4 regions of the Gracilibacillus sp. D59 genome follow, and region 1 is predicted to be linked to each of the others. Evidence: riboswitches for the same ligand, from Rfam matches in the RefSeq annotation. Region 1 holds a riboswitch; each other region holds the start of a gene.
The links. Region 1 has a riboswitch for cyclic di-GMP ahead of folE (GTP cyclohydrolase I FolE). Riboswitches for the same ligand answer to the same signal wherever they lie in the genome.

Region 1 (7,960 bases):
GAATGGGGCGAGGCACATGTGGAGAAGTTAAACGGTATTTTTGCATATGCTATATGGGATCAATCAAAACAACAACTTTTTCTTGCTCGTGACCGCCTCGGAGTGAAACCACTATTTTATAAGGAACATCAAAATGGACTACTGTTTGGCTCTGAAATAAAAGCTCTTCTTGCGCATGATGAAGTAGATCCTGTTATTAAAGAAGAAGGGCTATCCGAGATTTTTGCACTTGGTCCATCACGTACTCCAGGGCATGGTGTGTTTGATGGAATGAAAGAATTACGTGCTGCACATGTTGGCATCTTCAATCGCGATGGTTGGAAAACAAGACGTTATTGGAATGTAGAAAGTAAACCACACGAAGATTCTGTAGAAGAAACTGCCGAAAAAGTTCGCAGTTTGTTAGTAGATGCTGTAGAGAGACAGCTTGTATCTGACGTACCACTTGGCACCTTTCTATCAGGGGGAGTGGATTCCAGTGCGATCACAGCTATAGCAGCACAATATCTCGAAAACAATCAAAAGGATGCTCTTCAAACCTTTTCTATCGATTATGTCGATAACGACAAATATTTTAAGAAAAGTAGTTTCCAACCTAATCAGGACAAAACCTATATTGATAAAATGGTTCAGACACTGGGCACGAAGCACCACACATATGTTATTGATAATCTCAGTTTAGTTGATTTATTAAAAGATGCAGTACGATACCGTGATCTACCTGGAATGGCAGATGTCGATTCTTCCTTGTTATGGTTTTGTGAGCAAACCAAAAAGCAAGTGACCGTAGCATTATCCGGTGAATGTGCGGATGAAATTTTTGGTGGGTATCCTTGGTTTTATCGTGAGGATGATCTTAATCGCGAAGGTTTTCCGTGGATTCGATCATCAGAAGTCAGGCAAAATCTATTACGTTCAGATGTGAGTCAACAATTAAATCTAGAAGCATATACAAAACAAAGATATGAAGATACCGTGAAAGAAGCTCCTTTATTAGAAGGAGAAGAAGAAGAAGCAAAAGCAAGAAGACAAATGTTTTATTTGAACATGCAGTGGTTTATGCCAACATTGTTAGACCGGAAAGATCGCATGAGTATGGGTGCGAGCTTTGAAGCACGTGTTCCGTTCAGTGATCACCATCTTGTTGAGTATGTCTGGAATATTCCCTGGGAAATAAAAACATACGGTGATCGCGAAAAAGGTATTCTCAGAAAAGCATTAGAAGGTATCTTGCCAGACGAAATTCTTTACCGCAAAAAAAGTCCATATCCGAAAACACATCACCCGGCATATACGGAAGCAGTAATCAATTGGATGAACGAAATCATCAATGACAAGGATGCGCGGTTATTCGAAATACTAGATCGATCAAAAGTAAAAGCATTGGTTGACCAGAAAGCAGCAAATATTAGTGCACCATGGTTTGGTCAATTAATGACAGGGCCTCAGTTGTTGGCCCATATCGCACAAATTGAATACTGGTTGCAAGAAAATAAAGTTGTTATTGATATATGATGTTATAGTGTCGAAAATGGATGAAAGTAGTGACGGTTATGAAGAAAATATGTATCAGTATGTTGCTTCTTTTTCTAATACCTACCACATTATATGCACTTACGTGGGATTACTCATTTGTTGTATTAGACGGCCGTGTATATCAGGTCACCGATGAACAAATCGATCAATCTCTTATTGGTAAATATATCGGAAAAGTAACCACCCAAGCAGATGACTACACTGGCAAGTATTATGGCAATGCATCGAATCATTATCCGGTAGGAACAGAGTATTTTGAAATTGAAGGCACAGACATTGGTGATGCAATAGCAGTGGATGAACAGGGCACGCATGTTAAAGCGGTATTTGCCCATCGCGTTCCGCTTCACTGGCGCAACATTATCTATTATCTAATACCAATCTTCTTTTTGACTGGACTAATTATCATTTACCGAATACGAGAAAAAGTAAAGAAAAACTATCAAAACTCTCTATCAAGATAAGATAGAGAGTTTTTGTTTTCTTCCAATCTTTCTTGAAGGGAGTGTCACGGTACCACTCCGGCAGAATACTTCGCTTTCCATGGGCACGGCTTGCCCGTGTAAAGCGAAGTATTCATTCCGTAGCGTATTTAAGTACTCTACCTACATCAGGATAAAAGGCAGTAATGTAAAGTATTCACTAGTACGCAGATTGTATCTATTTTCTATCTAATAATCAGAGTAGGGACGATTGTTTTTGTTTTTCTTAGTCACAAAAGTTTCATCTTATTTTCTATTTAGGGATTTGACTTTCTATAATTGTCTAGGATAATAGGTGGTGAAGTAATTTAAAGAAAAGGGGACCACTATGCACTACATAAGAAAAGTATTATTAATTATGGTTCTATTCCTGTGTTTATTCCCGACTTTAACCGTAATGGCTGAAGAACAAAGAGGGGAAAGAATCTATTATATTTTAGTAGACAGATTTGTAAATGGAGACAGCAGCAATGATATAGAAATTAATATTGATGATCCTTCAGCATATCATGGCGGGGACCTGCAAGGTATTATTGATAAAATACCTGAATTAAGTGAATTAGGGATAACTACAATTAATTTAAGCCCGGTAATGACATCGGCTTCCTACCATGGATTTGATCCTTTAGAGGCACAAAGTATTAATCCGCAGTTTGGAAATATTGCTGATTTGCAAAATTTAGTGGCTGAAGCAGAAGAATATGATATCAATGTTATCCTAGATTTTGTATTAACACATGTTGATAATAAACATATTTGGGTAAATGAACAATCTGATTGGGTATCTGAACCTTCTGTAAACCCATTAGACGATGAATTGCCTACCGTCAATTTAGAAAATGAAGACGTGCAACAATATTTTCTTGAAACAGCGGTTTATTGGATGAAGACAGCGGGAATTGACGGATTTCATGTTTATGTAAATGAACAAACACCACAATCCTTGATCGATGAACTGCGACAACGTATCCAAGAAGAAAATGAGGATGCATTTTTGTTAGTAGATGGAAAAGATGATGAGAATGCACTTGATCATGACTTCCAAAGTCAAGCGGTGGATATCCTAAAACAACCAGGAGAGTCTCTTGAACCATTATTTTCACAAGAGATGGGTGGTGTACACTACGTCGAATCTGCGATGACTTCACGGTTGGCTCATGAAGCAGTGAAGGAAGGTTTTCACCCTGTGACAAGATGGAAACTTGCTTCTACCTTACTTTATACTCTACCTGGATCTTCTTTTCTCTATCAGGGAGTGGAAGTGCCTATGGATAATGGTGTAGATGAACCAGATCACCGCATGGCTGAGTTGAATAAAGAAGATGAAGAAATTGTTCAGCATTTGAAAAAGTTATCGTCAATCCGTCAAGAATCAACTGCATTAAAGCAGGGAGACATAGAACTAGTTGCTCAAGCAGGTGCTATGTCTGTTTATAAAAGAAGTGATCAAAATCAAACGATGTATATTGCGATTAATAATGACACCGAAACACAGGTTGCCTCATTGGAGGGTATTGGTGATGATAAGCAACTGAGAGGTTTGCTAGAAGATAACATCGTCAGACAACAAAATGATGGTACACATAAAATGATTTTAGAACGTGAAACCAGCAATGTCTTTATTTTAGAAGAAGATACCGGATTTAACTGGTTCTTTATCTCCATGATGGTTGTAATCCTTGGTGGTTTTATAGCGTTTATTGTGGCAGTTGGTGTGAAAAATCGGAAAATGCGTCAGCAGTAAGGGTAATGAAAAGAATCGAGCAGAACTTTATGGTGGACAAGCCTTGAAATCATTTAGTAAATACCATGCAGAAGCTAGGTGTAAAGGGACGGATCTCACAAGCTGTAGTGGAACTGTAGCAAATGGATGAGTTAAAGCTTTAGATGAAAACCAGTTATTCTAACAACAGAATAACTGGCTTTCTGTCCCTTAAATTCAGTGATAAATCATTCCTAGATAAATATTTACTTTGACTTATTCTAAAAGTGAGTATATAATGACAATGTACTGTTAATTTTTAGGAGGATTATTAAAAAATGATTTATTACATCAGACTACGTTTCCAAACTTTGAACCAGTAATTAAATACGTTCAAAGGCTCTGTTTTTGTACACAGAGTAAACGGGATCAGTCTGTCCTTTTTTAATAACCTTCATTTCATATAACAAAAATATGTAATGTAAAGAAAGGCAGATCATTCTGCCTTTCTTTAATTATGTCTAATTTTCCTTCTTTTGTGAAGGTTTATTTGCTAGCGGCTTTTAATACGCCGGAATCTAATAAGGATGGGTCTTCTCCCCTTTACTCCGAATCACAGGCAGATTGTCTGTGATTTTTTATTTTTAAATTGAGAAAGGGAGATATAATATGACCAAGAAAAAGCTTAAGTATCAGAGAAAAAAACGAAGCCACGGGAAAAGTCCAAACTTTTTAGGACAGCATTTAATGCATAATAAGAAATTGATCAATGATATTGTAGACCTAACCAAGGTGAATATAGACGAAACTGTATTGGAATTAGGTGCTGGAAAAGGCGCTTTAACTACAATCCTCAATCAAAGAGCTGGGAAGGTTTTGGCAGTAGAATATGATAAAAAGTTTGTAAATATTTTAGAAATAAAGACAGAGAACTGTCCGAATACTACAATTATTCATCAAGATATTTTGAAAATATATTTGCCAAAGGAAAAGTTTATTGTTGTGTCAAATATTCCTTATTCTATTACCACACCAATTATGAAGAAACTTCTTAATAATCCATTAAGTAATTTCCAACGAGGTGTCATTGTGATGGAAAAAGGTGCAGCTAAAAGGTTTACATCAAGGTTAGTGAAAAATCCATATGTTATCGCTTGGAGAATGTGGTTTGATATACGGTATGTTAAAGGAATTTCAAGGAAAAATTTCTCTCCACCACCACGAGTAGATTCCGCTCTGATTACAATAAATAGAAAAGTAAGACCGATTGTACCAATTGCAGATTATTTAATCTTTTGGGGAATGGCGGATTATGTGCTTAAAAACCCACAATTATCTATTGATTTGGCATTAAGAGGGGTATTTACACCACCACAAATAAAGCACTTAAAAAGGAATCTTGGAATAAAAAATGATTTTCCAGTTTCGTCTTTATCGGAACAACAATGGGGGATAATCTTTGAAACAATGGTAAAGCATGTTCCACGATTCAGATGGCCCAAAATGAAAAAGGGGAAACTCGACTTTTTTTGAAGCTTTAACTTTATAAATGTTTGAACAAACCAAAGTGACATGATCATGTACGATTTGCTAGAGAGAGCTATGAAAATAGCTCCCTTACTTCGGTAAATCAACTAGTTCTTTATTACTATAAAAAAAGATTCTATCCTGGAATAAAATATATATTGACACCCACACATATATTCATTAGAATAAACCTAAGTAATAATACCTAAGGATAATAACGAAAATATTACCTTCGATAATGGCATACTCATTGAAAGGTGAGGACGCAAAGCCTATGGGTCTAAGGTCTCAAGATTATGACAGCCGGGTTACCGAAAAGGATGGTTTATTTGAGTATGGATTAGTATACCCTTTTTTACTAATTCACACTGAGAGCCCACCAAACTTTTTTGGTGGGCTTTTTTTAATATAAAAAAGGATCATGGAATTGCTTTCTGAATCTAGTGATCCAAACGTATAGCATTATCGAAGCGTAGAAAGTGAGGGAGTTTATATGACAGAACAGGTGTTAAACGCTATTGATGTAGAAAGTAATGTTCGCTCCATTCTAGAAGCAATTGGAGAAGACCCAAATCGTGAAGGGTTATTAGATACACCGAAGCGAGTAGCAAAAATGTACAAAGAAGTTTTTGAAGGAGTTGGAACCCCACCTGAGACCGCCCTAACTACGACTTTCGATTCAGAGGGCTATGAAGGCATCGTTTTAGTAAAAGATATTGATTATTATACATTTTGTGAGCATCACTTGATTCCGTTTTTTGGAAAAGCACATATCGGTTATATCCCAGACAAACGTATCGTTGGACTTAGTAAATTCGCTCGCCTAGTAGAATTAACGGCTAAGCGTCCACAGGTACAGGAAAGAATGACTAATCAAATAGCACTGGCCATTGAAAATGTACTACAACCAAAAGGCGTAATCGTTTCTTTGGAAGGACAACACTTATGCATGTGTGCGAGGGGTGTCAAGAAACCAGGAAGTGCGACAGTAACTACGGTCAAAAAAGGAGTATTTACGGAAGATGCGACCTTAGTTAACGAATTTTTAAAGAGCTTATAAAAACTGTAAGAAATGAGGGGACACTGTTGCTATATTTATCCAGGAGAATTGACTTTTCTGCGATGCATAGTTATCGCATTGCTACATGGAGCGAAAAAAAAAATCAACAAATATTCGGTTTGTGCAGTAATATAAATGGTCATGGTCACGATTATAAATTGGAAGTAATGGTAAAAGGCAACCTAAATCAGAAATCAGGGATTGTTGTTAATACGGTAGATATCAAGCAAATAGTAGGTGGATTAGTGGAGAAAGAACTAGACGGGAAATTTCTAAATAAAGAACATCCTTTTTTTATGACACACATTCCAACAACAGAAAACATTGTAGGCTATTTGTGGGAAGCGATCGCTCCTCAGCTAAAAGGCTGTACGTTACATCAACTCCGGTTACATGAAAATCCATATTTATATGCAGAGAAAGGGGAAGAAGATATGGTTACGTTATCAAGAAAGTATCATTTTAGCTCAGCACATCGTTTGCATAGTGATCAGTTATCGGATGAAGAGAATGTAAAGCTCTTCGGTAAATGTAATAATCCAAACGGTCATGGTCACAATTATTATTTAGATGTATTTGTAAAAGGGATTCCAGATCAGGTAACAGGCATGATCGTAGACTTGGCTGAATTGGACGAGATTGTGGAGAATGTTGTCTTAAATAAATTCGATCATAAACATTTAAATTTAGATACAAATGAATTTGAAGGGCTGAACCCAACATCCGAGGTAATGGCAAAAGTAATTTATGATATGTTATCACCACATATATCTAACCTTTATAAAATAGGCCTTTGGGAAACCGAGAAAAATTATTTTGAATACTTAGGAACAGAAGAGGTGTCAGTTTAATGGACTTCTCTCAGATAAAAGATAAAGTGATCGTGATTGTAGGTGCGAGTAAAGGTATCGGCAGACAAACAGCAATATCACTAGCAAATCATGGCGCAAAGCTTGTGCTAGGATCAAGAAACATTGAAACTTTACAGCAATCATTCGAAGGTGAAAATATTACATCATTCCCGGTGGATGTGACAGACGAAGATTCAGTAAACCATTTTGTTAAGAAAAGTGTGGAACGATTTGGACGAGTTGATGTCTTAATAAATTCTGCGGGGATTGGTACCTTTGACAATATCCTTGAATCTTCAACAGAAGACTTTGACAACATGGTCGCTGTAAATCTAAGAGGAACATATCTAACATGCAAGTATTTTGGTAGGGTGATGAGAGATCAGAAGCAAGGGCAAATTCTGAACCTTGCATCAATAGCTGCCACAACTGCTTTGCCGGGGAACGGAGGATATACGGCTTCTAAGTTTGGGGTGCATGGCTTAACGAAAGTACTGCAGCAAGAATTAAGAAGAGAAGGTGTTCGCATTACTTCTGTTTTACCAGGTGCAATCAACAGTTCTTTTTGGGATCATGTATCTTTCGATTTAGACGTCGATAATATGATTCCCGTCGAATCTATCGCAGAGCATTTAATCTATTTGATTTGTCAACCACAACAAGCAGTGGTTGATGAAATAACGATTATGCCACCTAACGGTATTCTATAACAAAGGATAAATGGGAAATGAAAAGACTTTTTACCAAACGACGAGGTAAAAGAAACGAAGCTGTAGAACAACAAACTTCTCAGAAACTATCA
Region 2 (7,960 bases), on a different contig from region 1:
AATTGTAAATTCGTTCGAATCGTTTTATACTGCTCTGAAATTGGAGAGCGTGGGTTCATTTTCGTGATTAAGTGCCTTACATTCTTTAATTTAGACTGTTTTTTTCTTCTGGCCACTTACGCTCCCCCTCTCTGCTTTTTGATTGATGGAAACAGGCTGTCCTAATGACATCATATCTTTTTCCTCAATATGCGACACTACTCCAAGAATCGGCAATTCCAATTTGTCTTCTACATCTTGTTCGGTTTTAATCGTATTATCTAAGTATTCAAATAAGAATGCTAGTCCTACCCCGACCATTGCACCAATCACAATAGCGATTGCGATATTTAGCATAGGCTTCGGGTTGACAGGTTGTGGATTTGCTGGAACAACCGCTTCTGATAGAACATTTACATTATTTACATTCATTAGACCCGGTAATTCTTCTTGAAAGATTTCTACTGTTGTATTGGCAATGTCTGCCGCTACCGCCGGGTCATAGTCAGTTGCTGTCAGCGTTACAACTTGAGAATTTTGCGAGGTGTTTAACGATATTTTACCGCCTAACGCTCCTGCAGATATCGTTAAATTCATCTCTTCCACCACTTGATCTAGGATACGATTACTGGTGATAATATCATTATACGTATTGATAATCTCTACATTAGATCGAATCTGATTAAGGTCAACACTTTCAGATTCGCTTGTATCTTGATTGACAATAAATTGTGTACTAGATTGATAGGTCGGTGTTAAAATAAAAAAACTGATGACGGCACTGATACCGGCAGCACCAACAATTAATAATACTATAAGTAATAGACGTTTTTTCAGGACTTCGAAAATTTCTTTGAGTGATATCGTTTCTTCCATTATTTCGTAACCTCCGCATAAAAGTTCTTTAAGATGAATTTTCCCATGACATTGTATACGAACACATCATAAACGGAATTATAACATAAACCGTTTTTATTTGACATAACTATCTTGAGATTTTTAAGTGTTTTTATATGTCATAATTGTCATACACACAAATAAAAAGCCTATGCAACCCTCATACACAGGCTTTTCTTTCATTAAGATACATGGAACCATTGATTTTTTAATGCGGTGATCACTGCATTTGTTCGATCAGGTACTTCTAATTTTCTCAGGATCGAACTGATATGGTTTTTAACCGTTTTGTCAGTGATGTATAATTTCTGGCTGATACGATTGTTACTATATCCTTGAGTTAAGAGTTCCATCACTTCCCACTCACGATTTGTGAATACACCCACTGGTCGTCTTTCTTTACGGCTATGGATTTCACGGTAGTCTCCCAAAAGAATTTGCGTGAGGTCTTCATGGATATAATGATGCCCAGACATGATCTTTTGAATTGCATGAATAAGTTCTTCCTTTTCCATTCCATTGAAGAAATATCCATTAAGATCCATTTTAAATAACTCAGTAAGGTCTTGATGGTGAGTATCTTCTGTCCAGACAATTATCTTTTTGTTGTTTTTCGTATATGTGTTAATTAAGCTTATGGTATCAGTATCTGTGTCAATATCAATGATGAGCAGGTCGATAATATAATCTCGGAGTTTTTCTTTCTGCTTCGGCTCAACCGCAATGATATCATACGCTTTAAACTCGCTTGAAAGCACTCCTACTAATCCTTCTCGATATATAGAAGCTTCTTTCAGTATAGCTATACGCATTGATATTTCCTCCTGTTTCCTTTTTTGAAAATAAAAAGGCTATTTCTGAATAGTACAGAAATAGCCTAAATAACTTTTGCATATGTTTGAACAATTTAGGTAACCAGGCTGCCATAGGTAAATTGAACCCCTTAGACCCTAGGTTTTGCGACCTACTTTTTCAAGTAGTTTGCCTTTTTCTTACTATTCACTTCTGTTTTATATAATACCGTTTTCCTATATTTATTTCAATAAGTAGGAAGATATATTTGTCAAAATAAACCTTTTGGTTTATTTAGTGTAAATTAATTGGAAATTATACAGGTTTATATACTCATATTTTTTGTTCCTTTTTGTCGATATATGTTTCTTGTTGTTGATGCGAGAAAGTTATTTTGTTGTTTTTTGTGGATAATTATCTATTTTGACAATTCATAAGTGATATGACGCAGAGAGTAGTATGATATTCTTATGCTATTGACTAGTTATAATCGATATACCGAACAAATTACTGCGCGATTTCATACTAATACTCTTATATGAATTATACCAATAATGCTCTTTTAGTTTCAAAAAATAAATTGCGTAGCTTTTGACTACGCAATTTATTTAATCGTAATAATTATGCTTTTTTCTTTTTTTGATAGTAAACAACGCCACTACCTAAGACTAACAATATCAAACCTACTATCAGAAAATTGTAAATGGAAGTACTTGTGTCTGGCAAGTTACTTTCAGCTTCTTTTGACTTGTTTTGGCTATTATCAGAGGATTTATTGCCATTATTTCCATTACTGCTGTTGTTGGAGTTATCTCCGTTATTTCCTTTCCCATTGTTGTCAGAATTGCCTCCATTATTACCGTTTCCAGCATTGTCTGAGTTATCCCCATTGTTACTATTTCCATCATTGTCAGAATTGTCTCCGTTATTACCTCCTCCACCGTTATCACAATCTTCTTCACATGTAAGAGCAACGGTAGCTGTGTCTTGAATTTCATCATACCCTACAATTACGGTGTAATCGCCAGCTGTATCTCCATTAGCAGTCGTCGGAAAACCGATAGTTGATTGGAATTCACCATCTTCGACCGTTAACACATCCATATAATAAACAGCTTCATCAGGTGCAACAATTTTAATTAGTACTTCTTCTAACTCTGTCGCTGTTCCTGACACTTCAAGCTCTTGACTTGCCCTGATTTCATTCTTATCCATATCCAAAGATACAGCTGCAGCAAATACTGTCATTGGCATTTGAGCAATCAACAACGTCATGAAAAGTATCGAAATAATACGTAATTTCACTTTTTCTCCTCGCCTTCTAAATTCATCCCCTTATAAGAGAATCAATTATGCTAATGTTTCATTTTCACGTAATCATTAGGCTACTTAACAATATTAGAAAAGATCATTTTATCAATATTACCAACATATCGAAGTTCTGATGTAGTAGAACCACTAAAGACTACACAAATGGTCTTATTGCCTGTCAGTACTTTATCTAACGTGGCACTGGCTGTTTGATAAGTTCCCCAACCACTTCCTGTATTGGCTAGATCAACTGTCCCAATCAATTCACCATCTTTGTCATCTAATCGAATCTCCGCAACTACATCATCAGGTGCTTTTTGCGAGGGAGCATCATACACTATGTCGACATACTTTTTGCCTGCATCTCCAAAATTGACATCGTTGAACGTCAACCATGCACCATCAAATGTGTTCGCAACAACTGTTCCACCATTGTTTCCTTCTATTTTCAATGGGCCATTGTTGAATGAATTTACTTCGTCTGTCCAATTACTTCGATTCTCTAACTCTATTACTACATTATCTTCCGCTTCTTCCTGGTTGAAAAAGCTCGCATTATCAAAATTACCGATATATTTATAAGTAGAGTCAGTCGAACCTTTGAGTACGAAATACACATCTTGTACACCAGTTACGTTCTCATCCAAGGAGGCAGTAACTGTTTGATAGGTTCCCCAGCCCTCACCAGTTGGTGGTACTTCAACTGTGCCGACTAACTTCCCATCTACTGCATCTAAACGAATCTCTATCGTTGAATCAGATGCACTGTTTCCTGAGTTACTGGCATATTCCACAGCAACATGACTGACACCTTCACTACCAAAATTCATTTTTTCATAAGCCAACCATGCACCATCAAATGTATTTGCCACTTGCTCGCCACTTTTTCCATTCTCTGTTTTCATCGGGCTATCATTAGCGGGATTATTTTCAGTTGACCAATTATCATTGTCTTCTAATTCCAGTTTTTTATAGTCAGCACGAACATCCTCATATGCCAATGTAAAACGATCAAAATTACCAATGTACGGTTGACTACTGTTTGTGTCACCTTTCATAAGGACAAACAAATCTTGTTTACCTGTGACGACTTTATCTAAATAAGCCGTTTTCGTCGTATAGCTTCCCCAACCATTGCCAGTGGTATCTAATTCTAATGTGCCAACTAGCTCGCCCTTGGTGGAACCGAGACGGAATTCTAAGCTACTTCCAGCTGGAACTCTTGATGTCGGCGCATCATATTCCACCGTAATTTGGTTTGTACCCTCTATACCGAATTCTACATCCTGATAAGCAAGCCATGCGCCATCAAAAGTATTTGCTACTACAACACCACCGTTATTTGCTTCTGTTTTCAGTGGACCATCGTTAAAACTATTAACATCAGAAGACCAAGCCGTTCTTGCTTCGAATTCAATCTCTGATCCAAAGCTATCATTTCCTTGTTCTCCATCCTGATCCTCGTCTTCTGGAATTGGCAATGGATCAAGGTCGTTTCCTTCATCTCCATCTTCTTCCTCTCCATTATCAGGATTTTCGGGACTTGGTTTTACACCTGGTACAGGTTCTGACTTTTGTTCTAATGGTTTGGCAAGCCATAAAGAGTCGTAGATATTACCATTGAATTCATCTACTAGATAAACATTGATATCGTATTGTTCTTCATCGACGTTAAATAGTTGAGTGAAATCAAAATCGCCATTTTCTACAGGAACAGTATTCGTCATCCATGCTTCGTCGTTCTCAGTCATCAACTGGAATACAACGGTAGCAGATTCATCATAATCCCCTGTTAAAGTACCTTTCACATTTACTTCTAGATTACCTTTTTGAGCAATATTGACATTTAAATCATATACTTCCCAAAGCATATCAGCAGTAAAAGGATCCTTTGAAACTAGAACATCTCCATACGCCTGATCTTCACCTTCATTCGCTTTCACTCTCACTTGAACCTGACCTGCTTCGTATTCAACTGGTCCTACAGTTTGTGGATTGGAAGTAGCAATATGCCAATTCTCCCCACCATCAAGACTGTACTCATAGTCTAACGCCCGATCAAAACCTTCAACATTTGTCCAACCAAATGTATTCTCCTCATCGTCTACTTTTCCATCTGTAGGAGCATCTGGGACCTCCATTTTACCAACTGATTCTAAGCTGAAATCAAAAGCAATATCTGAACTTGTCGCATTTGTTTGATGAACCTCTGCAGTAATGACGTTTTTACCTTCTACTAAATACGACGGATCAATCGTATAGCTATTCTCGTCTCGTTCATCATTTACTGTGCCATTCGCATAAGTGTCGTAATGGACTTCCCCACTTGGCATGTTCGTTCTAATAATTTCGTGGCCATTCAAATAAACAATCGCTCCATCATCACGTATCAAGCTCGCTTCTAATCCCATCATATCTTCTACGTTTTCTACCTCAAACGTTTTACGGAAATAAGTAGTTACGTATTTATTTCCACTATCAGGACCATAGCTTACTTCTGTGTTAACATTGTCGTATCTGTCATATCCAAGCATCGCTTGACCAGATTGCCATTCACTGTCATCAAAATCAATCGCTGTCCAGTTAACTCCCGCTTCTTGTCCTTTATCAAAGTATTTCCACTTTGATTCTTTTGAGATTAATTCATTCCTAGTAATCTTATTATCTACTTCCTGAGTGAAGTCTGTTGTTGGTGGTGTAGCATCTTCATCAGCTCCCCACTCATAGTTAGGCTCTGCACTCATTTCGAATTCTAATGTTCCACCTGCCATGACATCTTCATAACCAAGAAACGCTTGATCAAAGTTTTCTCCATTAAATTGTGCTGACTCAATAAAACGATTATCACTCGAAACGTTATTTGCCTTGATTGTAAATGCCTTGCCGTTATCTAAATGTAATGTCATCTCTTCAAAAATCGGTGACCCTATTAAGTAGTATGGATCTCCAGGGTTGCCTGGAAATAGCCCCATTGCACTGTAGATAAACCAGGAAGACATGGCACCTGCATCGTCATCCATTGACATTAAATAACCTTCAGGGTCATCACGATATACACGTGATTCCATTGGATACGCATATAATCCATGATTATGATACTTCTGGGTTACTTCTTCTGTTGTGAACTCTCTTGCATAATATTGTGTTAAATATGGCATTCCTAAATAGTTAAATAAATAAGGAACATGAATATCCGGTTCATTAACCGCCATATATTCATCTATATCAAAGAAGTACTGTAGATCCTTCGCCATTTGTCTATCTCCACCGATTAAATCGGAAAGTCCGTTAATATCATGTGGAACAAACCAGCGATAAGTCCATAAATTCCCTTGGTAAGCATATTTATTTACTTGTGTTATATCATTCTTGTTTACATCCATGGCATTTGGTGTAAAGAATCCTCGTGGATTTCCACTCTCATCAACTTGCTCGCCATTCCAAAGTGATTGATATGACAATGCTATATCTTTATATTGTTCATATGTTTCCTTATCACCAATTAATTCAGCCAGTTTCATCGGATAATAAGCACTATATGCTTTTTCCAGTTTTCCTGAGATCTCGTTGTCATTGACAGAATAGTAATCTGTATCTGTAGCCATACCTTGCAAAGCTGTATTAACCTCTTCATTTGTTAGATCAAAACCTTTGGCATAAGCATCAAGAATGACAGCACCATTGAATTCATTTCTTACAGTTGGGCTTGGCCAATATCCTTGTCCCCACTGTACATATGAACCTCTGGTGTTATAAACATCAATCATTGATTTCACCATGTTTTCGTATTCATTAGGGGCAAGAAGAGAATATAAAGAATATTTACGGAAATCATCCCAAGTGGACCAGCCATTATAATATTCAAAGTCCTCACCAATTTCAGATGTTTTTCGTATCTTATTTTCTTCTCTTGCTGCACGGAATTTGCCATCTGAACTCGTCACATTGTTCGGATGCAAGAATGAATGATACATTTGGGTGTAGAAAACAGTTTTATTTTCCTCATTATCATCTTTTATCTCTACCTTGCTTAATAAGTCACTCCACGTTTGACGCGTCTCTCTATGCTGTGCATCAAAGTCCCAGCCAGCATCTACATGTTCACGTTCTGCTTTTGCTTGGTCAACACTAATAGTAGAAAGACCGACTTTAGCTTGGATTTGTTTATTTTCAGATGTATTAAAGTTCACCCATACACCACTGTTAACGCCTGTACGTTCTGTCTCTTCCCCGACTTGATCGTCTGACCAAGACTGGAATGATTCGAAATCTTGATCAAACTGGATGGAATAATACATCGTGTAATGACCGTGACCACAAACATTCTTCGATTGGATCATACCAGAAATTTCATTGTTGTTTTCGATCTTAAGATTTGCGTCAATCATTCCCGCGTAAGAGTTGGAAAGGTCAATTAAAACAGATCCATCCTTTTCACCTTCTGGGAACATGTACCGATGGAATCCAACATTATCAGATGCGGTTAATTCTGCTTGAATACCCGAAGCAAACTCTACACCATAATATCCTGGGGACGCATTTTCGCTGCTTTTGTCGTATTTTTGTTTATACGAATTGCTTTCATTCGTAAAATCTTGCGTCTGTGGCGTCATCAGAATGTTTCCTCCTGCGCCACTACAACCTACACCGCTAAATCGCAAATGGGAAAAGCCCTTCAAATAATCGTCTTGATAATAATAGCCACTAAATGCTCCCCCATCACTATCTGGCCCAAGTGAAACAAGACCAAATGGTGTGGTTGGGCCTGGGTTTGTCTGACCATTATCACCTAGTGTATTGATGAATGGATTGACATAATCGATTGAATCTAGATTTGTTTGCGGAACGGAAGGTACTTGATCCGTCTCCACTCCGTAGATTTCAAATTCATAAACACGGACTGTATTATTATCATAAGCTCCTTTATCTACAAATAACCGTACGTATTGAGCGGAAAATGTCGGTACATAACGATCGACAA
Region 3 (7,960 bases), on a different contig from region 1:
TTTGGTGGGGCCCCTAACATCAAAGCTGCCTCCACTTCTTTCTTTCGCGAGGTAAATCCTTCTACTAAAGAACTAACTCCAAGTGTAATACCAGTCATGGAGTTTCCAATTAACATGCCAGCAATCGGTATGAAATATCGAGGATCATACCAAGGCGAAAATTGAACTACAATAAAATCAAAATAGAGAAAGGCAAATAATGTTCCGGACACCATCGAAAACGCAATGATTTTCTTTAATTCTCTACTTAAGGATTGCTTTGTTCGTTTATAAATATTATAGACTGCGAATGTTTCCATGACAATAATGGTGATAACCGAATAAATCATTTTTTCATTTTCAAAAATAAACATAAGGACATAGCCAACTAATACGAGTTGTATTGTCATCCTTAGTGTCGCAATAATAATCTCTTTCTCTCGTGGGATTTTACGCCAGCGAACGATCGCTAATAAAATAACAATAAAAATATATGCAGTTACAAGTTGCCATATAGTAATTTCAAGCATTTCATTCACGAAAGAGCACCCTCTTTCGTTAGAATGTCATTCATATAGATAATTTCATCGCTATATGTTTCAGCGACTTCTTTCGAATGTGTTACCATTATTGCTGTTTTACCTGCGTTACGGATCTTCTTTGTAAATAAGTCCATCACTGCTGTTTCCGTTTCTTCATCAAGAGCTGAAGTAGGTTCGTCCAGCAAATATACTTCAACATTCATCAGAAGCACACGTCCGAATGCTAATCTCTGTTGTTCACCACCTGATAATTTATCAGCTTTTTCATCTAAATTTTTAGTCACATGTAACTCTTTTAATAATTTGGTAAGCTCCCAGTCTTCTACTTCTTCTTTATCTGCAAAGTGCAGGCCTATTAAAAGGTTATCACGAACCGTCCCATCAAAAACAACAGGGTCCTGCCCAAGCATTACGACTTCTCTTCTTAATTGAACTGGGTCTAAATCTGTGATCGGTTCATCTTTATATGTAATGCTTCCTTGGTCAGGAGTAAGCATACTGTTAAACATCTTTAATAATGTTGATTTTCCGCTTCCGCTTTCTCCAAATAAACAGTAAACTTTACCTGACTCAATGTCTAATTTCCTCACGGTTAAAATATCTTTAAAAACCAATTGATTGATCGAAAACATTCTGTTCCCTCCAAATACTTGGTCTATTATTTGTATCTGTCTACAAATAAATAGTATAAAAAAGAGCAGACACCCATTGTATCTGCTCTCATCCTTTAGCGAAAGTCTCGCTTATCTTCCATTTTTCTAGAAACGAAAACATAAGCAATGGTTGCAACTACTGTTAATAATGTATAAAATAATGTATTTTTCATTCGACTTCCTCCTCTATTATAGTTCTATTAAAATGGACGAAATTTACCCTTTTTCAGTACAAGTGTTGGTCCACCTAATAAGAACAGATAACGGTCATCAATCACATTTTTCATCACTTTTGCCTGCATTCCATATATTTTATTGCCATCAAATACAGTACCCATTGCATCACTTCCGCCTAAAGATGCAACCGTTCCTTTATCATCAAATTTAAATTCCTGTAATGTACCTCCGTAAATCATGGTCTTAATATTATGTGCACAAACATCTGCTTCTTGTATAGCAATTTGCGCAGTCGGAGGGTATGGTTTGCCAGTTTCGTTATTCATAACCCATGCACAATCACCTAAAATAAACACTTCGTCATGGCCTGGAGCACGTAATGTTGCATCCACATTAACTTTACCCTTAGTTAATTCAAAACCAGATTCTCCAACAATACGATTAGCTTGTACACCACCAGTCCAGACAATAGTACCTGCTGTAATTTCCTCTTCATCTTCACCGACGATAACTGAATCAGCTTTCACTTCTTTTATCATAGTTCCGAGCTTAAATTCTATACCGCGATATTCTAGAGATTCTTTCGCATAACTTAATAATTCTTCATTAAATCCAGGTAAAATCGTTGACATTGCTTCAACATCAATAATTTTCACATCTTGACGTGGAATATCATATTTTTTACATAATAGCGGAATACGTTCTGCTAATTCACCCAAAAATTCAATGCCGGTGAAACCTGCACCACCAACGACAATTGTTAGCATACTTGGGTCTGGATTTGTCTCATTACGATAACGAGCAAACTGATACTCAATGTGATCTCGAATCATGCGACTCGTATCAACACTTTGAATGGAAAAAGCATGCTCTTCCATTCCAGGAATACCAAATGTGGCCTTTTCAAAACCTAAACCTATGACTAAATAATCGTAGCTTATTTCACCGTTTTCTAGTTGGACTGTTTTGTCTTCTTTATTGATTTTTATAACCGTATCATGCACAAAATTTACTCGACGAGTATTAATGACATCTGAAATCATGATTCGAGAACGATTGACATCAATTGTTCCTGCAGCAACTTCATGTAACCATGTTGTTTGATAATGATAATTGTGTTTGTTAACTAATGTAATCTCAACTTCTTCTTGTGAAAATTGTTGAGTTAATCGCTTAGTTGTCATCATTCCTGCATAGCCTGCACCAAGTACAACTATTTTAGGTTTGTTTCCTATCATCGAATCCTTCCCTTCCTGTTTTAGACCCATAATAAACTACGATAGTTTTCACCTTTTTTACAATTTGTATGTATCATATCAATCGCTGTCAGTATATCAAAATTAAATTCCCTCGTCTAATAAAGTGAGACTTCCATCACAGGGTTTTATGGACAATTTGCGCTATAATAAACTATACCCCAATTTGAGACAATAACACATTAATTATATCGTGGAAGTGGTTAACCATCGATGCGGAATAAATCTCTCGATAATTCGTTTAGTTTCTCGATGTTAGACATCCTCGTCTATACATTCATAGTTTTAAACAAAAAGAAAAAACCCACTTTTAGGTAGGGTTTTATTCGTTGTATTACACATTGGATTTACATTCATTCTTTTTTAGGAATTCACGCACTTCTTCTATCGTATAACCACTCTCTTTCGCTTTTGCCATCAAGTAAATCCATTCATAATCAACGTTTATTTTTGTTGGCATAAACGTATTCCCCTCCTAAAATACACTACAGTATTTCAGGCAGCTCAGCCATCCGAAAACTTATGTATTATTATACGGATCTGTAACTTTGCGTCCCTACCTCTCAATAGGTTTGCCTTTTTCTGATCATTTCTGTACAACATATAACTTCAAAAAATAAGGATATGATTTTATCTATGGTTACCTTGTTATCATACCATTCCTATCATTACACTTCCATTACAATTACATTTTAGGTATCAAAACTGGATTTAAAACCGAAGTGTTCCAAAAGTTCTCTGTATTGTAATTCTTTTTGCTTTTCACCTATGTTCTGATACCAGTCTACAAGAAACTCTGCCATTCCGGCCCAAATTCGTTCTAGTTGATGATAAATTTGTTGAAAATAATCTTCATAAAGACCAGGGAAAAAATTATCTGAAGCAATTTTTAGACATTCCTCATATATCTCAACTTTTTCGATTCCCTTTGACAATTTTAAACCATTCTCAAGTTTTTGCCGATATACTAAATAATCAGTATTAATAGTACCACTGATTACTACATGCTCTCTTTCTGTAACAACTATTGGTTCATCTTGACTTATCTGAGCAGGCTCAAGTATTTTCTTTAAATGATGTAAAGAGACCCTCAATTGATTTTTAGCTTTAGTTAAAGATAAATTAGGCCAAAAAGCATCGCAAAGCTCATCTCTTGTAACCGATTTCTGTAAAATTAAATAAGTAAAAATTACTTTTGCTTTTCTTTTACCCCAACCTTGAACAATAGCCAGACCATTTATAATAACTTCAAAACGGTGTAACATAAGAACGGAAATGTGATTTACACGCTTATCCAGTCGTTCAATTTGTGCTTCTAATTCTCTCTCCATTTCAAATTTTAACTCAGATAGATATTTGTATTTAACCTTATTTTTAATACTTTTCTGTTGAATAAACTGATGTATCCATTTCGCCACGATAGATGGTTGATCCAATTGAACGACAAAAGATGCATCAGGTACGGTTAAAAACCTTGCAGAAGGCACAGCGTTTAATGTCGCACTAAATAGTTCTGGAGGGTAAACAGGGTCTTCTGAACCAACTAAAAGCAATAACGGCTTATTCATCGCTTGCAATTGCTTCCGTGCCATTTCAATATGACTTGTATTAAACAATTCAAAATAGACTTCTTTGTTAACTTTACGATATCCTTCTCTTAATATACTTTTATTTTCTTCCGTGGTATTATAACAAATCTGTGGAATTAATTCTTCTCCCAACACCTCTAGGCTCTTAGAATGATTACTAATTTTTTTTCGATTGGTAACTTGCTTCTCTCCCAATTTCTTAGGATAGTTAATGGGAACTGCGATTAATGTTAATGAAAGAATTTCTTCTCGATACTGATGGGCATATTGAATGGCAACAAAACCACCTAAACCTTGTCCAATTAGATGAAATTCATTAATTTGGAGGTAAGTTTTTAAATGCCTTAGATCACGGCACATACGGTCTAGTATTGGCTTCTCACCAGAATAATCACTAAGCCCATGTCCTGGTAAATCCAACAGAAGAATATCATAATCCCTTTCTAACAATGGTAAAATAGGCCCCCATGAATTAAGATGCAATCCTAATCCATGAAGCAAAACAAGTACATTTTTCTTGTTTGATTCATTTGAATGAAGCCATTTGTAATGAATCATAAACCCTTCACTATTAAGATATGATATATTATCACCCCCATCAAAGAACACCGACACATTTCATTAACTCCATATTACCTATTATCATGTATATATTCGACATTCATCTATAATATTCCTGCATGACAACTTTGTTTTAAGAAAATGGGACTAGGTATTTATTATGAAATTACAAACGTCACATACATAGTTAATCTTTTTATTGAAAAAAATTCTTTTAAATTTGCAAATAGGTGTACGCTTCGATTTTCGCTGCATAAGCTACAATATACATTTCTTTATTTTATCGTGAATGAGGTGATTTTTTGGCTCGTTATTATCGCTATCGTCTACCACCTTGGGCTCGAGAATGGATATTAATTTGTGAACGGTGCACTCCTCCAATCGTGATTTTTCAGGGGATACGAACTTTATTTATACCAACAACGTTCGATGTTTTATTGTTAGGAATTTTGATTGGTATCCTGATTGCTTTTCAATTAGAATGGATCTAGTAAGTTTCTTCAAATTGCTCTGATTTTAATGTTTCATAAATAAATTCCTGTAACTGAAATGCAAATAATAACTTACGATATTCCCGTTCAATTCTAATAGAGCATGTTACATTATTTTTATTTCTGGATGCCTGCATACTTGTTAGTACCTCTTGAATCCAATTAGATGGTGAAAGCAATTGTAAAACTAATAAAGATTTTTCATAATCCGATAAATCAATATAACGACAATAGATAGAAAACGAATCAGTTATTTTCCCCATATCACAGTCATGGAATTGAAATAAATATTGATAATATTTCACTAAATCATATGTTGGAGAAGTCATAAAAGCATCTTCCCAATTCAAAAAATACGTGTTGGTTTGTGTATTGACATAATGGGAAGGTTGTATATTTCCGTGGCATAATGAATATTTCATCTTCTCGGTTTCTTCCATTACATCCAAATAAATTTCTTGCCACCTTTCCAGTTGATTGAATGTTTGTTCTATATCCCGGTAATACATGCAAACTTGTAACTCATATGGGGACATAAAACGCTTTGCTTCAAAATATCGAACGTACTTCAACATTTGATCCCGATAGGTAGCTAACTCTTGCTGAAATTGTTGCGCGATAGTAGTCTTATTTTGTTTCAGTGGTGCAATCTGATGATAATCCATAGTGGCAGCGTGAAGACGACCGATTGCATGCATAGTAGTTGCATACTCATCAACTGGTTGATCCATGTACTCTTTTTCCACCCATGGCATCAGGTAATAGATATGTTTTTGATCCTGTACAAATGGTTGTTTATTTTTGGCATAATGAATGGGAACAAAGCCAAGTATCTGTTTTTGTTGTATAAATTGTTGAATCGCTTGCCATCTTCCTAGATCATCAGGATTTAGTCTTGACTTTTTCAAAGCATACTGTTGGGAATTCGCTTTAATTTTAAACACTCTTTCAGTTACCTGCTCGATTTCTTCCGGTTGTAATTGAAATCCATCTATAATTTTTGACCAATCCATTTTGTTTCCTCCTTCCAAATATGAAACAAAAAATCCCTTGACTGGCACCAAGGGATTAAAGCTTTATTCCTCTGAGATTATTGGAATATAAATTAATTGACCTGCAGATACATCTTCTTCTTCCAGACGATTCGTTCTCATAATTTGTCTTGGAGTTACTTCATAACGCTCAGCAATGGTTTGCATCTGGTCATCAGGTTGCACAATATATAATTTTAGTCGAGTATAGTTTGAACTTTCTTCTCCTGCGAAAATATTCAATAAATAGGATGTATCATCATTTGTCCGCTCTTCTCTCGCTTGGACATGAAGTTTTTCTTCCTCTTCTTCCAGTTCTTCATCTTCACTTTCCAAAACGACATCTTCTTCTGACTCTCTAACTAACTCCGGTTCCTGTTCATCTATGCTATCGACTACTTCCATTGATTCCTGATCACTTCGTTTACTGTTGATAGCAACAACTTTCTCTTCTTCCGGTGAAGTTTCCAATTCTTCATCTACTTTAATATGAAATGTATCCTCTGTTTCGTCTTGTTGTTCTTCCATGCGATTTTCTTCGAAAGCTGGCAGAGTATCTTCTTCTTGAATTTCAGATTGAACTTGCGTTTCATCTATACCATGAATAGCAAGGGTTGCTTCTATTAGCATTTCATTCGCAGAATCTAATGCATAATCGAAATGATCTACTTCAATAGAGACATCATCTAAAGATGGAATTCTCTCCATTGGAATCGATACATCAATAAGGAATTTATGAAAAAATTCGTTGACTTCATCAGATAAAGATTCTACGCGTTCCACGTAAGTTGCGTCAGTTAGTCGTTCTTCACTCTCATCAGGAGTGTCGTTTTTAATATACTCTCCTTTCAGTTCCATCACACCTCTGATGGAAAGTGTATTACCTATTTCTTCCATTGATATCACTGGTTCTAATCCAATGCCTAGCATTTCTTGGATTTGTTGATCCTTATCGAAAGCTATTGCCTCATGAATATTAAAAGTAAAAGTTTCTTGCAAAGCACTTCCCCCTTTCTTTTGCTTAGCTAAGGCGTACTAGCATCTCAATAAACTATATGTAGGTACCCAAGGAAATATGCTTGATCAAGAATTATTCAGCTTGCTTATTTTCTTGTATTAGTATCTGGTTTTAAAATAGAACTATCTTTCCACGCAACTCTATTTAATAATACATAAAATGTAATAGCATTTCGATTTTGCTAACCAGTTGTTTTTTATCATTTATGATTAATGTTAAAATAATTTAATATAATAAGTATTTATGGGAGCTAAGAAATGAAAAGGTGTATTTTGTTGATCTTGGCATTACTTATAGTAGCTTGTTCTGAAGAAAAGTTATATTCAGATATTCCTGATTTTATTGGGATTGTTGTATCTTTTGAGGATAGTAATCAAATACGAATGAATATTAAATCAGGTACCATTACTGAATATGGTTACAATGGTACAATATTAATTTCAGTTGAGAACATGAAGGATATAGAAAAACTTGAAAAGAATGATGAAATTAAAGTATGGATAGACGTTCAAATACTAGATCACCAACCTCCCCATGCTAAATTAGGAAAATACGAATCAAATGAATAGTCTTCAATTAATTTTCTTTTAAAAAGATTTCTCTATTTTATACTGCAGTAAACATAAACTCCGTAGTAATTCCCCTTAGATTTGCTCCCTTCTC
Region 4 (7,960 bases), on a different contig from region 1:
GCTACTGCATCCCATAATGCTAGTACTGGAAATATATCTTCCAATTCTATTGATCCAGACAAAAGTATATGGACAATGCAAAACAATTTTAACAATGCATTTACTTGGACAACTGATACTTATACTCAAGAAGATATAGAAGTTACAGCTAATAGCCAAAGATTTAAATTAGACAAAGGGGCTTTGGAGAGTAGTTCTTTAACTAATATTGAAGTAATTGATGGAAATGGTGCTTCCACCTCATACAATGTAGTTGCTGGTTCAACTGGTGATTTGGAAAACACTACTTTAGCGGCTGATGATGTATTTGTTAATGTTGACACTGGTGAGTTAACCTTTGGTTCAGTAATAACTAAAGGTAGTACGATAAAGGGACAAGATTATGATCATAATGTAGTAAACTTTTCAATAACCACCTATGATACTGAAGGAAATCCAATTAATGATTCAGAAAATAATGATGGGGATTTTGATTTCAGTTTTGATGGTACAGCTTCGTTAAATGATATCATGGATGGTATTACAAGCTCTGATGCTGGAGTTTCAGCTTTTTATGATGAAGTAAAAGATGTAGTAAGTTTGCAACGACAGCAAACAGGTAATCTAAATAATGGGAATCCTGGTATGGAATTTTCAGGAGATTTCCTAACGAGCACTTTAAATTTAGATCAAACACAAGAAACAATAGGACAAGATGCATCATTTACAATAGATGGACTTAGTACTACCAGACATTCAAATACATTCACTATTAGTGATGTGACGTATACTTTAAAAGGCGAATTTACTACAAATAATGTCTCTATAGGTGTACAAAATGATGTAGAATCTAGTTTTGAAAAAATAAAAGAATTTGTTGAAAAGTACAATGAAGTTATAGAAGAATTGAATGGAAAATTACAAGAAGATCGCTATCGAGATTATAAGCCATTAACAGAAGTGCAAAAAGAAGGTATGTCTGAACGTGAAATAGAGTTATGGGAAGAAAGAGCCAAAAGTGGTTTATTAAAAAGTGATTCCATCATAAATAATGGTCTGTGGTCGATGAGAAGTAACTGGTATGGAGTGGTAGAGAACGAAAGTGATTTTAATCATTTAACAGACATAGGAATCACAACTTCTAATGATTATACAGAAGGTGGAAAGCTAGAAATAAACGAGACGGAACTAAAGAAAGCATTACGAGAAGATCCGGATGGAGTTTACAAACTGTTTTCCAACGATGTAGAAGGATCAGGACGGGGAATTATTAATCGTCTAGAAGACTCTATGGAAAATACCATTAGTCGAATCGAAGAACGTGCTGGTAAGCCAGGTTCTACATTACAAGCCTATACTATAGGTAGACAAATGGATAACATGGAAGATCGTATATCCGCATTTGAAGATCGCTTAAGACAAGTTGAGGATCGGTATTGGAGACAATTTACCCAAATGGAACAAATGATCCAACAGATGAATTCACAGTCTTCTTACTTGATGCAACAATTCGCTTAATGAAAGTAATGTGTTAAAATTAAGCTTAATAGATTTTAAATTACTAAAGGAACAAGGTGTTTACCCATCATGGTGAGAATGACAAGATTAAAAGAAATTACTCTCAAATTAAACCAAACATTAGATGAAATACGAAAGTCAGCAAACCGAGAGGAAAGAATAATTGAAATTCAAAAATTATTAAATGAAAGAGAAGACCTCTTAAAAGAAGTTAAGAAGCCATATACAGAAGAAGAGTTGAAAGTGGGAAGAGAATTAATAACGATAGATCGCGACATACAAAAGAAAATGAATCAAATATTTGAAGGTGTAAAGGTTGATGTACGAAGTGTCAGAAAGCAAAAATCATCAAATCAAAAATATGTCAACCCATATCAAAATTTAGCAACAAATGATGGCACTTTTTTAGACAAAAAAAAATAGTGAAAAAAATAAAAAATCTCTCAAATCGATTGATAAGAGAGGTTTTTTTACAACATGCTCATATGATTAAATTTTATACAAAGGACTTGGTGAATAAGAATGGAAAATCAAATTGTCGTCATGAAAAACATCGTAGAATTATCTGAAACAATGGTAGAAGGACTACAACACCTTCAATCAGAAGTAGAAAATGGAAACCTTGACGAAACCATGTACTTATTTGAAGATTTTATTCAAGCATTTGCATCAATAGAGAATGCGATGAATTCGATGGATGATGAATTAAAAGGTGACATTACAGAAGTAAAAATGGATAATGTAAAAGAGAATATTGAACACGTCGTACAAGGATATGAAAAAAATGACCAAAACTTATTATTGGAAAATATGCAACATCACTTAGAACCGACTTTGCTAGAGTGGAAAAAGCAAATGGAAAAACAATTTCATCCATATATATTGAATTAATTCTGCAAGTTCATAATCGGCTAAAAAACATATTAATGAGATAATGGAAATATTACCTTTTGGAAAGCGAATTAATTATGCAAATAATGATGCATCAGGTTTATCGGTAGTGGGGTTGTCAAGAAAAGGGCTAGAAGTTTAAAAATTCTAGCTCTTTTTCCTGATATGCAAGATTCTATTCCCACACCTTCACCACAATCTTACTACTAATCCATCCACGACCTCCTTGCTCATTCTCAACCTGAAACCAAACCCGACCTTCTTCACCTACCTTTTTATTATTTTGATAAACTAACGAATCTCCGGTACTAACCACAAATGCAATCTCACTGTCTAACGATGGTTTAGACCTCACATTAGCATACTCTGTCGTAATTTCATAAGTAGTAACAGGTACAGTATTTGTTTCGTTTGATTCAGTCTTTTGAGGACCGTTTAGCCAACTCCAATTCTGTATCTGTTCTTGACCATATTGATAGAGATCAGGTCCAGCAAAATAGCCACCTGTGATCAATCCAGTGCTAAGAATACCAGCAACAAGTTTCTTTTTGTGAGTACCTACCCATTGGAAAGAGCTTCTATTCCACGGCCATAAAATACTTTTCCAATACAGTTTTCTAAGGTAAGCAGATAATTCATCTTTTTGTAAACTATTATCTATTTTGATTAATGCTTTTAGTTGTTTCCGATTTAATGAAATATCTTCTTCCTCGTCTTCCTCACTATCAGTTTCGTATGATAGGTCAAAAACATCTTCAAGGAAAGATCCAATCAAAGCTATTGCTTTATGTTCATCAAAAAAAGCTTCCTTAGATGCTGGCTGTTCACCATAATAGATACCATACGTCCCTACACGTTGATCGACACGGATAAAATAATCAAAAAGTAAGTGACCATCTTTCACTTTTTTCCGCCGAACTGCTTCTTTAATAAAACGAATATAAAGTTCACTCATTGAATGAAATCCCAATTGCTTCACATCGCTGTCAAGTATATACAGATATAATTCCTGAAATAATTGTTTCGTCGTGTTATAAAAACTATCAAAATGACCATTCTTGTATTCTTCCAATAAAGCTTCTTGATAACTAATGTAATAGTACATATGTGCGAGGTAGATGGCAGATTGCCCATCCTTGACTTCAACTCTGGTACTAACCGGGTTATTTTTTACATATTGAAAAAGTTTTTGTGACACTTGAATAGCTTCCTGCCACTGTCTATATTTTAATAAATGTTGAATCCCGTTGGTTGTTTTTTTCGTCCAGACGGTTAATTCTTCTATTTCCTGCTCTGTAATGGTTAGTTGATATGTCGGTGTTAATAGAGCTAGTCCACTAAAGGTCAATCGTTGTGTAGCAAATTGATCATTTACCCGTATGATGGTACCACCATAAAGAGCCATCATTGCCAGTTTGTAATGAAGCTCAAGCTCTTGTAAAAAGGAATTAAATCTATCAATATAATGATTCCAACCTTGAATTACCTTATCCATTGATTGATGGATTTGAGTTTCACTATCGTCTCCCATTAAAGCACCAACACCAGCCCCAGCAAAAGGGATGCCAACTAACAATCCAAGTAGTGAAGCACCACCTTTAATAATGGATTTTCCCTGCTGATCACTTTTAACACGATCCATAACGATTGCATGCTGACCAATTTTATCTGTATATTTCTTTAAAGCATTTGTCAGGTTATTAATATGAAGTAATATTCCTTGTTGCAACCCATTGAAAAAAGGAGAAGGGTATTGATAGCGTAGAAAAATTTCTCCATATTCACCCTCAGACATTGCTCGTATAAATTGTATGTAGTCTGATTCCAGTTCATCAAAGCTTAATGCTGTTTGCAAATCCTTTGATACTTTCCCTGGATCGGTATAATCAAAAAAGTTACGAATGTATCGCTGTTGATCTTCTGTTGTTGGTTTGTCTGGAAAAGAGTCTTCCAATCTACTTAAGGATTCGTATCGATGGCGAAGCTGGTCCCATACACGATTCATTGCATTTTCTGTAACGTGGTCGACATATGCAATTACTTCCTCCCAGCAGGGTTGGGACAAACGTGACTTTAAATCACTTACAATCAAGTCATATTCTTTTGCTGGGTCTTTGAAATAGTTTTCTAGTTTTGAAACTGCCATCTTATAAGAACTCCAGTACGTCAAGTGCGTCTGATCCGTCCATCGCAGTCCCTAAATCAGCACTAGAGATTTGTGATGATACAGCTTCAATTTCACTGAAATGGTTTTGTAAGTCAAATCCACTTGTATAACTTTCGCTATCAACAAAAGAGGAATCTATATGAACCTGAGATTCACCTATCACACTGTTTTCGGAAGTGCTAAACATAGTACCACCACTTGGAGCAACAAAATCAACCCCATCTCCAGTGAAATTAGGTTGTAATGTACCTATATGCTCTCCATTTTGGTAGTAATTTTCTTGTCCGAAAATCGAAGAACGGCTTGTAATGTCATTGTCAATCCCAGTAAAGTCAAAAGTAGTGCCACCTTCAACATTCTCTCTTACATGTGCTGTTTCTCCATTTGCAAAATGGAATGTTTCACCACCGGCAGCATTAGGCATCGTTTCCAAAATAGGATTACCATTAATGTCAACGAAAGAACTGCCACCGAAGAAATTCTCCTTTACATAATACGTCTCAGACATTGGTGCAATAGACGTATCATTTTGAAATAAATCATTCATAAAATCAGAACCATAATTCAATATAATCACCTACTAATAAAAATAGTAAAAAAGACATATGATTATTATATCAAATATCTTAAAATAAAGAAATTTTAATGTGCGGGTAGGAAAGGGAAAACTTTTTAATGGCAAAAATTTTATTTACCCCGGCTTATATAATTAAAAGTGCGCAATAAAGCGAGTATGCGCACTTTTTTTTGTGATTATTTTTTTACGATACTTCTCAATATTTTCTTTCCTTCAGGGGTTAAATAAACTTTATTATCCTCCAGTAATTGCTTGGCCATACCTGCCGTCATTGGTTTTGCTTGTTTTGCCAACGTTTTTCCTCCTTTCTGTTACATGTCATTATATGTACAAGTTAACCTACTTGTAAGAGCAAGCTACACTAAGGTAAATGTGGATTTTATCAAAAGAAGTCAGGGGTCACTTGTTTCTTTTAAAATAGTTTCTTCTTTAAGGTCATATAAAACTGTTTACTAATACTAGAACGTTCATCATATTTATTTTTTTTAACTTTTTATATTTTAATTTTTTATAGAAAAAATTTTGTTCTCCCCCCTTTTTCAATACAAGTCTTTCGTATAGATAGTTGAAAAAGGAGAAAGGCAAAACTGTTAAAAAACAGTGACGCAAAGCTATAGGGGCTAATGTGAAGGGTCACAAAGCCAGCCAGCTACCAAGAGATAATGATAGTGAATGGGGGTGAAGCGTTGAAACAAGTGTTGATAGTATCCTGTTTGTTCTTTTTAATGGCATGTGGTCAAGGGGAGAGTGCCACGGATCTTGGGGAGAATACCGGACAAGCAGAAAAGCAAGATGTACTGTATGAAAATGATGTTTTCCAAATCGGTGGAGTAGATGGTTGGTCAGTTGAGGAAGAAGCCACCGCTGAGCAAGAGCAGAACATCGTTTTTTCAAACGGGACAACAAGGGTAATTGTTTCGTCGGTAAGTAAAGAACAAACGGTGGATCTATTAAAAAAGAACGTTCTATCTTCTTTTTCTAAAAAAGCGGAATTAATAGAAGAGGATGAGAATTACTTAGCTGTTCAAACAAATAGAAATGAAAATATACGTGGGGATATATATTTTCATCAAGGTTCGAAACATAATGTGATTTTTACTTTCATGACTCCTGAACAGCATTATCAAGAAAATAAAAAGCAAATAAATGCATTCAATGAGAGTATTCAAATATTTTAGATGGAGGGAATAGCTGATATGAAGCTAAAAACATGGTTATCGGCAGCAACAATTAGTGTATTAGTTGTAGGAAATACTGCATATGCAAATGAAGTAGAGGAAACGATTACCCCAGATGAGGAATTATATGATACTGCTCTATTAATTGAAGAAACAGAGCTGGAACTGACAGAAGACCAAACCGAAAGAGCGCTATTATTAGACGAGTTTGTGAGTGACCGTTTGAATGAAATAGAAACTTTAATTGACGAAGGTAATATTGAAGAAGCTGAACAATTAATCGAACAATATGAAGAATATTTAGATCGATTAGAAGGTGAATTAGAAGCTGCAGAGGAAGAGCAGGAAGAATCAGAAGAAGAAGCAAATGAAGATGATGACGAAGTAGAAGAAGTGGAATTACCTGATTCAGAAGAAGCGGATGATGAAAACGAAGACTCCGATCAAGAAGAGAAAGAGGAAAGCACGGAGGATCGAGATGAAGCAGAAGATGAATTAAGAGATAATGCCAAACAACGTACTATCAAACTTCAAGCTTTATTAGAGCGCGATGATTTACCAGAACAAGCAAAAGCAGGTATTGCTAAAGCACTTGAGAATCAAAAGCGTGCTGAAGAAAATTATCTTCGAGCAAAATCAAAAAATGAAGATGAAGAAGACGTAGATCAACCGGAAAATGAAGATATCGTTGAGGAACAAGAAGATGATGAATCAGAAGAAGCAGAAGAAACTAAATTAGCAGAAGAAGTACAGGAACAAGCTATTAAAAAAGCCGAAGCAGAACAACGAAAATTAGAAAAAGCTGAAGAAAAGGCAGAGGAAAAAGCTGAACAAGCACAAGAGAAAGCAGAAGAAAAAGCTGAAAGAGCGGAAGAAAAAGCGGAAAAAGCACAAAAGAAATTAGAAGAGAAACACAAAAAAGCAGAAGAGGCACAAAAAAGAGCTGAAGAAGCAGAAAAAGAAGAAGAGAAAGAAGAACAAGAAGTAGAAGAGCAAGAAGATGATGATGAACCTGAAGATGATTCTAAGGCAGAGTCGGAAGAAGATGACGAGAATGATAGATCAGAAAAAGAAAAAGGAAAGGAAAGATAAAGATATTATCGATTTTTTTCGACAAAATTCCAAAAATATCTTTACCCTTAACTATTTATAGCTTACATTAAATATAGAAATGCTTTATCCTTTGACATCTATTAATATCTTTGAGGATAAAGCTTTCTTTTTTGGTGCTCATGAAATAGTGGATAAGGGAGAGGGGCAGGATGAAGCAAGAAGACATCGAGCATTCCATCACGGAGATACAAAAAGGGAATGAATTAGTTCGAGAACAGCTGATTCAATATTATCAACCATATATATTGAGTGTGGTAGGAAAAGTATGTAAAAAGTTTACAACATGGAATGATGACGAGGCGAGTATTGGCTTAATCGCCTTTAACCGTGCAATTGACACGTATGATCCTGGAAAAGGGAGAACTTTTCTTAATTATGTCTATTTAATTATTCATCGAGAATTGATCGATTTTTTTAGAAAAGAAAATCAATATCAAGATCTAATTAAGAATGGTGAAAAACTTCTCGAAACAAATCATGTGCAAGAATCGGTAAAACAATATCAACAAGAAGAACGGATTAGCAATATAGCGGAAG

Region 2: another riboswitch for cyclic di-GMP. It lies ahead of ACTWP4_RS02785 (LuxR C-terminal-related transcriptional regulator); the one in region 1 lies ahead of folE (GTP cyclohydrolase I FolE).
Region 3: another riboswitch for cyclic di-GMP. It lies ahead of ACTWP4_RS17600 (anti-repressor SinI family protein); the one in region 1 lies ahead of folE (GTP cyclohydrolase I FolE).
Region 4: another riboswitch for cyclic di-GMP. It lies ahead of ACTWP4_RS12615 (hypothetical protein); the one in region 1 lies ahead of folE (GTP cyclohydrolase I FolE).

What each region holds. Positions count from the first base shown of each region.
Region 1 covers NZ_JBQQCK010000013.1:20,890-28,849, reverse strand. The annotation lists gene asnB (asparagine synthase (glutamine-hydrolyzing)) at 1-1,515, shown strand, start outside; gene ACTWP4_RS18360 (hypothetical protein) at 1,554-2,000, shown strand; gene ACTWP4_RS18355 (alpha-amylase family glycosyl hydrolase) at 2,347-3,762, shown strand; partial or broken gene ACTWP4_RS18350 (helix-turn-helix transcriptional regulator) at 3,810-3,881, shown strand; gene erm (23S ribosomal RNA methyltransferase Erm) at 4,390-5,253, shown strand; cyclic di-GMP riboswitch class I at 5,478-5,563, shown strand; gene folE (GTP cyclohydrolase I FolE) at 5,741-6,307, shown strand; gene ACTWP4_RS18335 (6-carboxytetrahydropterin synthase) at 6,334-7,158, shown strand; gene ACTWP4_RS18330 (SDR family oxidoreductase) at 7,158-7,868, shown strand; gene ACTWP4_RS18325 (ATP-binding protein) at 7,886-7,960, shown strand, end outside.
Region 2 covers NZ_JBQQCK010000001.1:619,645-627,604, forward strand. The annotation lists gene ACTWP4_RS02775 (CpsD/CapB family tyrosine-protein kinase) at 1-116, opposite strand, end outside; gene ACTWP4_RS02780 (YveK family protein) at 91-855, opposite strand; gene ACTWP4_RS02785 (LuxR C-terminal-related transcriptional regulator) at 1,059-1,688, opposite strand; cyclic di-GMP riboswitch class I at 1,784-1,872, opposite strand; gene ACTWP4_RS02790 (LPXTG cell wall anchor domain-containing protein) at 2,290-2,973, opposite strand; gene ACTWP4_RS02795 (GH92 family glycosyl hydrolase) at 3,054-7,960, opposite strand, start outside.
Region 3 covers NZ_JBQQCK010000012.1:9,649-17,608, reverse strand. The annotation lists gene ACTWP4_RS17615 (ABC transporter permease) at 1-518, opposite strand, end outside; gene ACTWP4_RS17610 (ABC transporter ATP-binding protein) at 515-1,153, opposite strand; gene ACTWP4_RS17605 (NAD(P)/FAD-dependent oxidoreductase) at 1,375-2,589, opposite strand; gene ACTWP4_RS17600 (anti-repressor SinI family protein) at 2,942-3,067, opposite strand; cyclic di-GMP riboswitch class I at 3,103-3,194, opposite strand; gene ACTWP4_RS17595 (alpha/beta fold hydrolase) at 3,300-4,811, opposite strand; gene ACTWP4_RS17590 (hypothetical protein) at 5,060-5,248, shown strand; gene ACTWP4_RS17585 (phosphotransferase) at 5,245-6,261, opposite strand; gene spoVID (stage VI sporulation protein D) at 6,325-7,278, opposite strand; gene ACTWP4_RS17575 (hypothetical protein) at 7,555-7,866, shown strand.
Region 4 covers NZ_JBQQCK010000006.1:230,079-238,038, reverse strand. The annotation lists gene fliD (flagellar filament capping protein FliD) at 1-1,497, shown strand, start outside; gene ACTWP4_RS12635 (flagellar protein FliT) at 1,567-1,920, shown strand; gene ACTWP4_RS12630 (hypothetical protein) at 2,020-2,388, shown strand; gene ACTWP4_RS12625 (SH3 domain-containing protein) at 2,564-4,534, opposite strand; gene ACTWP4_RS12620 (hypothetical protein) at 4,536-5,123, opposite strand; cyclic di-GMP riboswitch class I at 5,703-5,789, shown strand; gene ACTWP4_RS12615 (hypothetical protein) at 5,819-6,310, shown strand; gene ACTWP4_RS12610 (DUF5667 domain-containing protein) at 6,329-7,402, shown strand; gene sigI (RNA polymerase sigma-I factor) at 7,573-7,960, shown strand, end outside.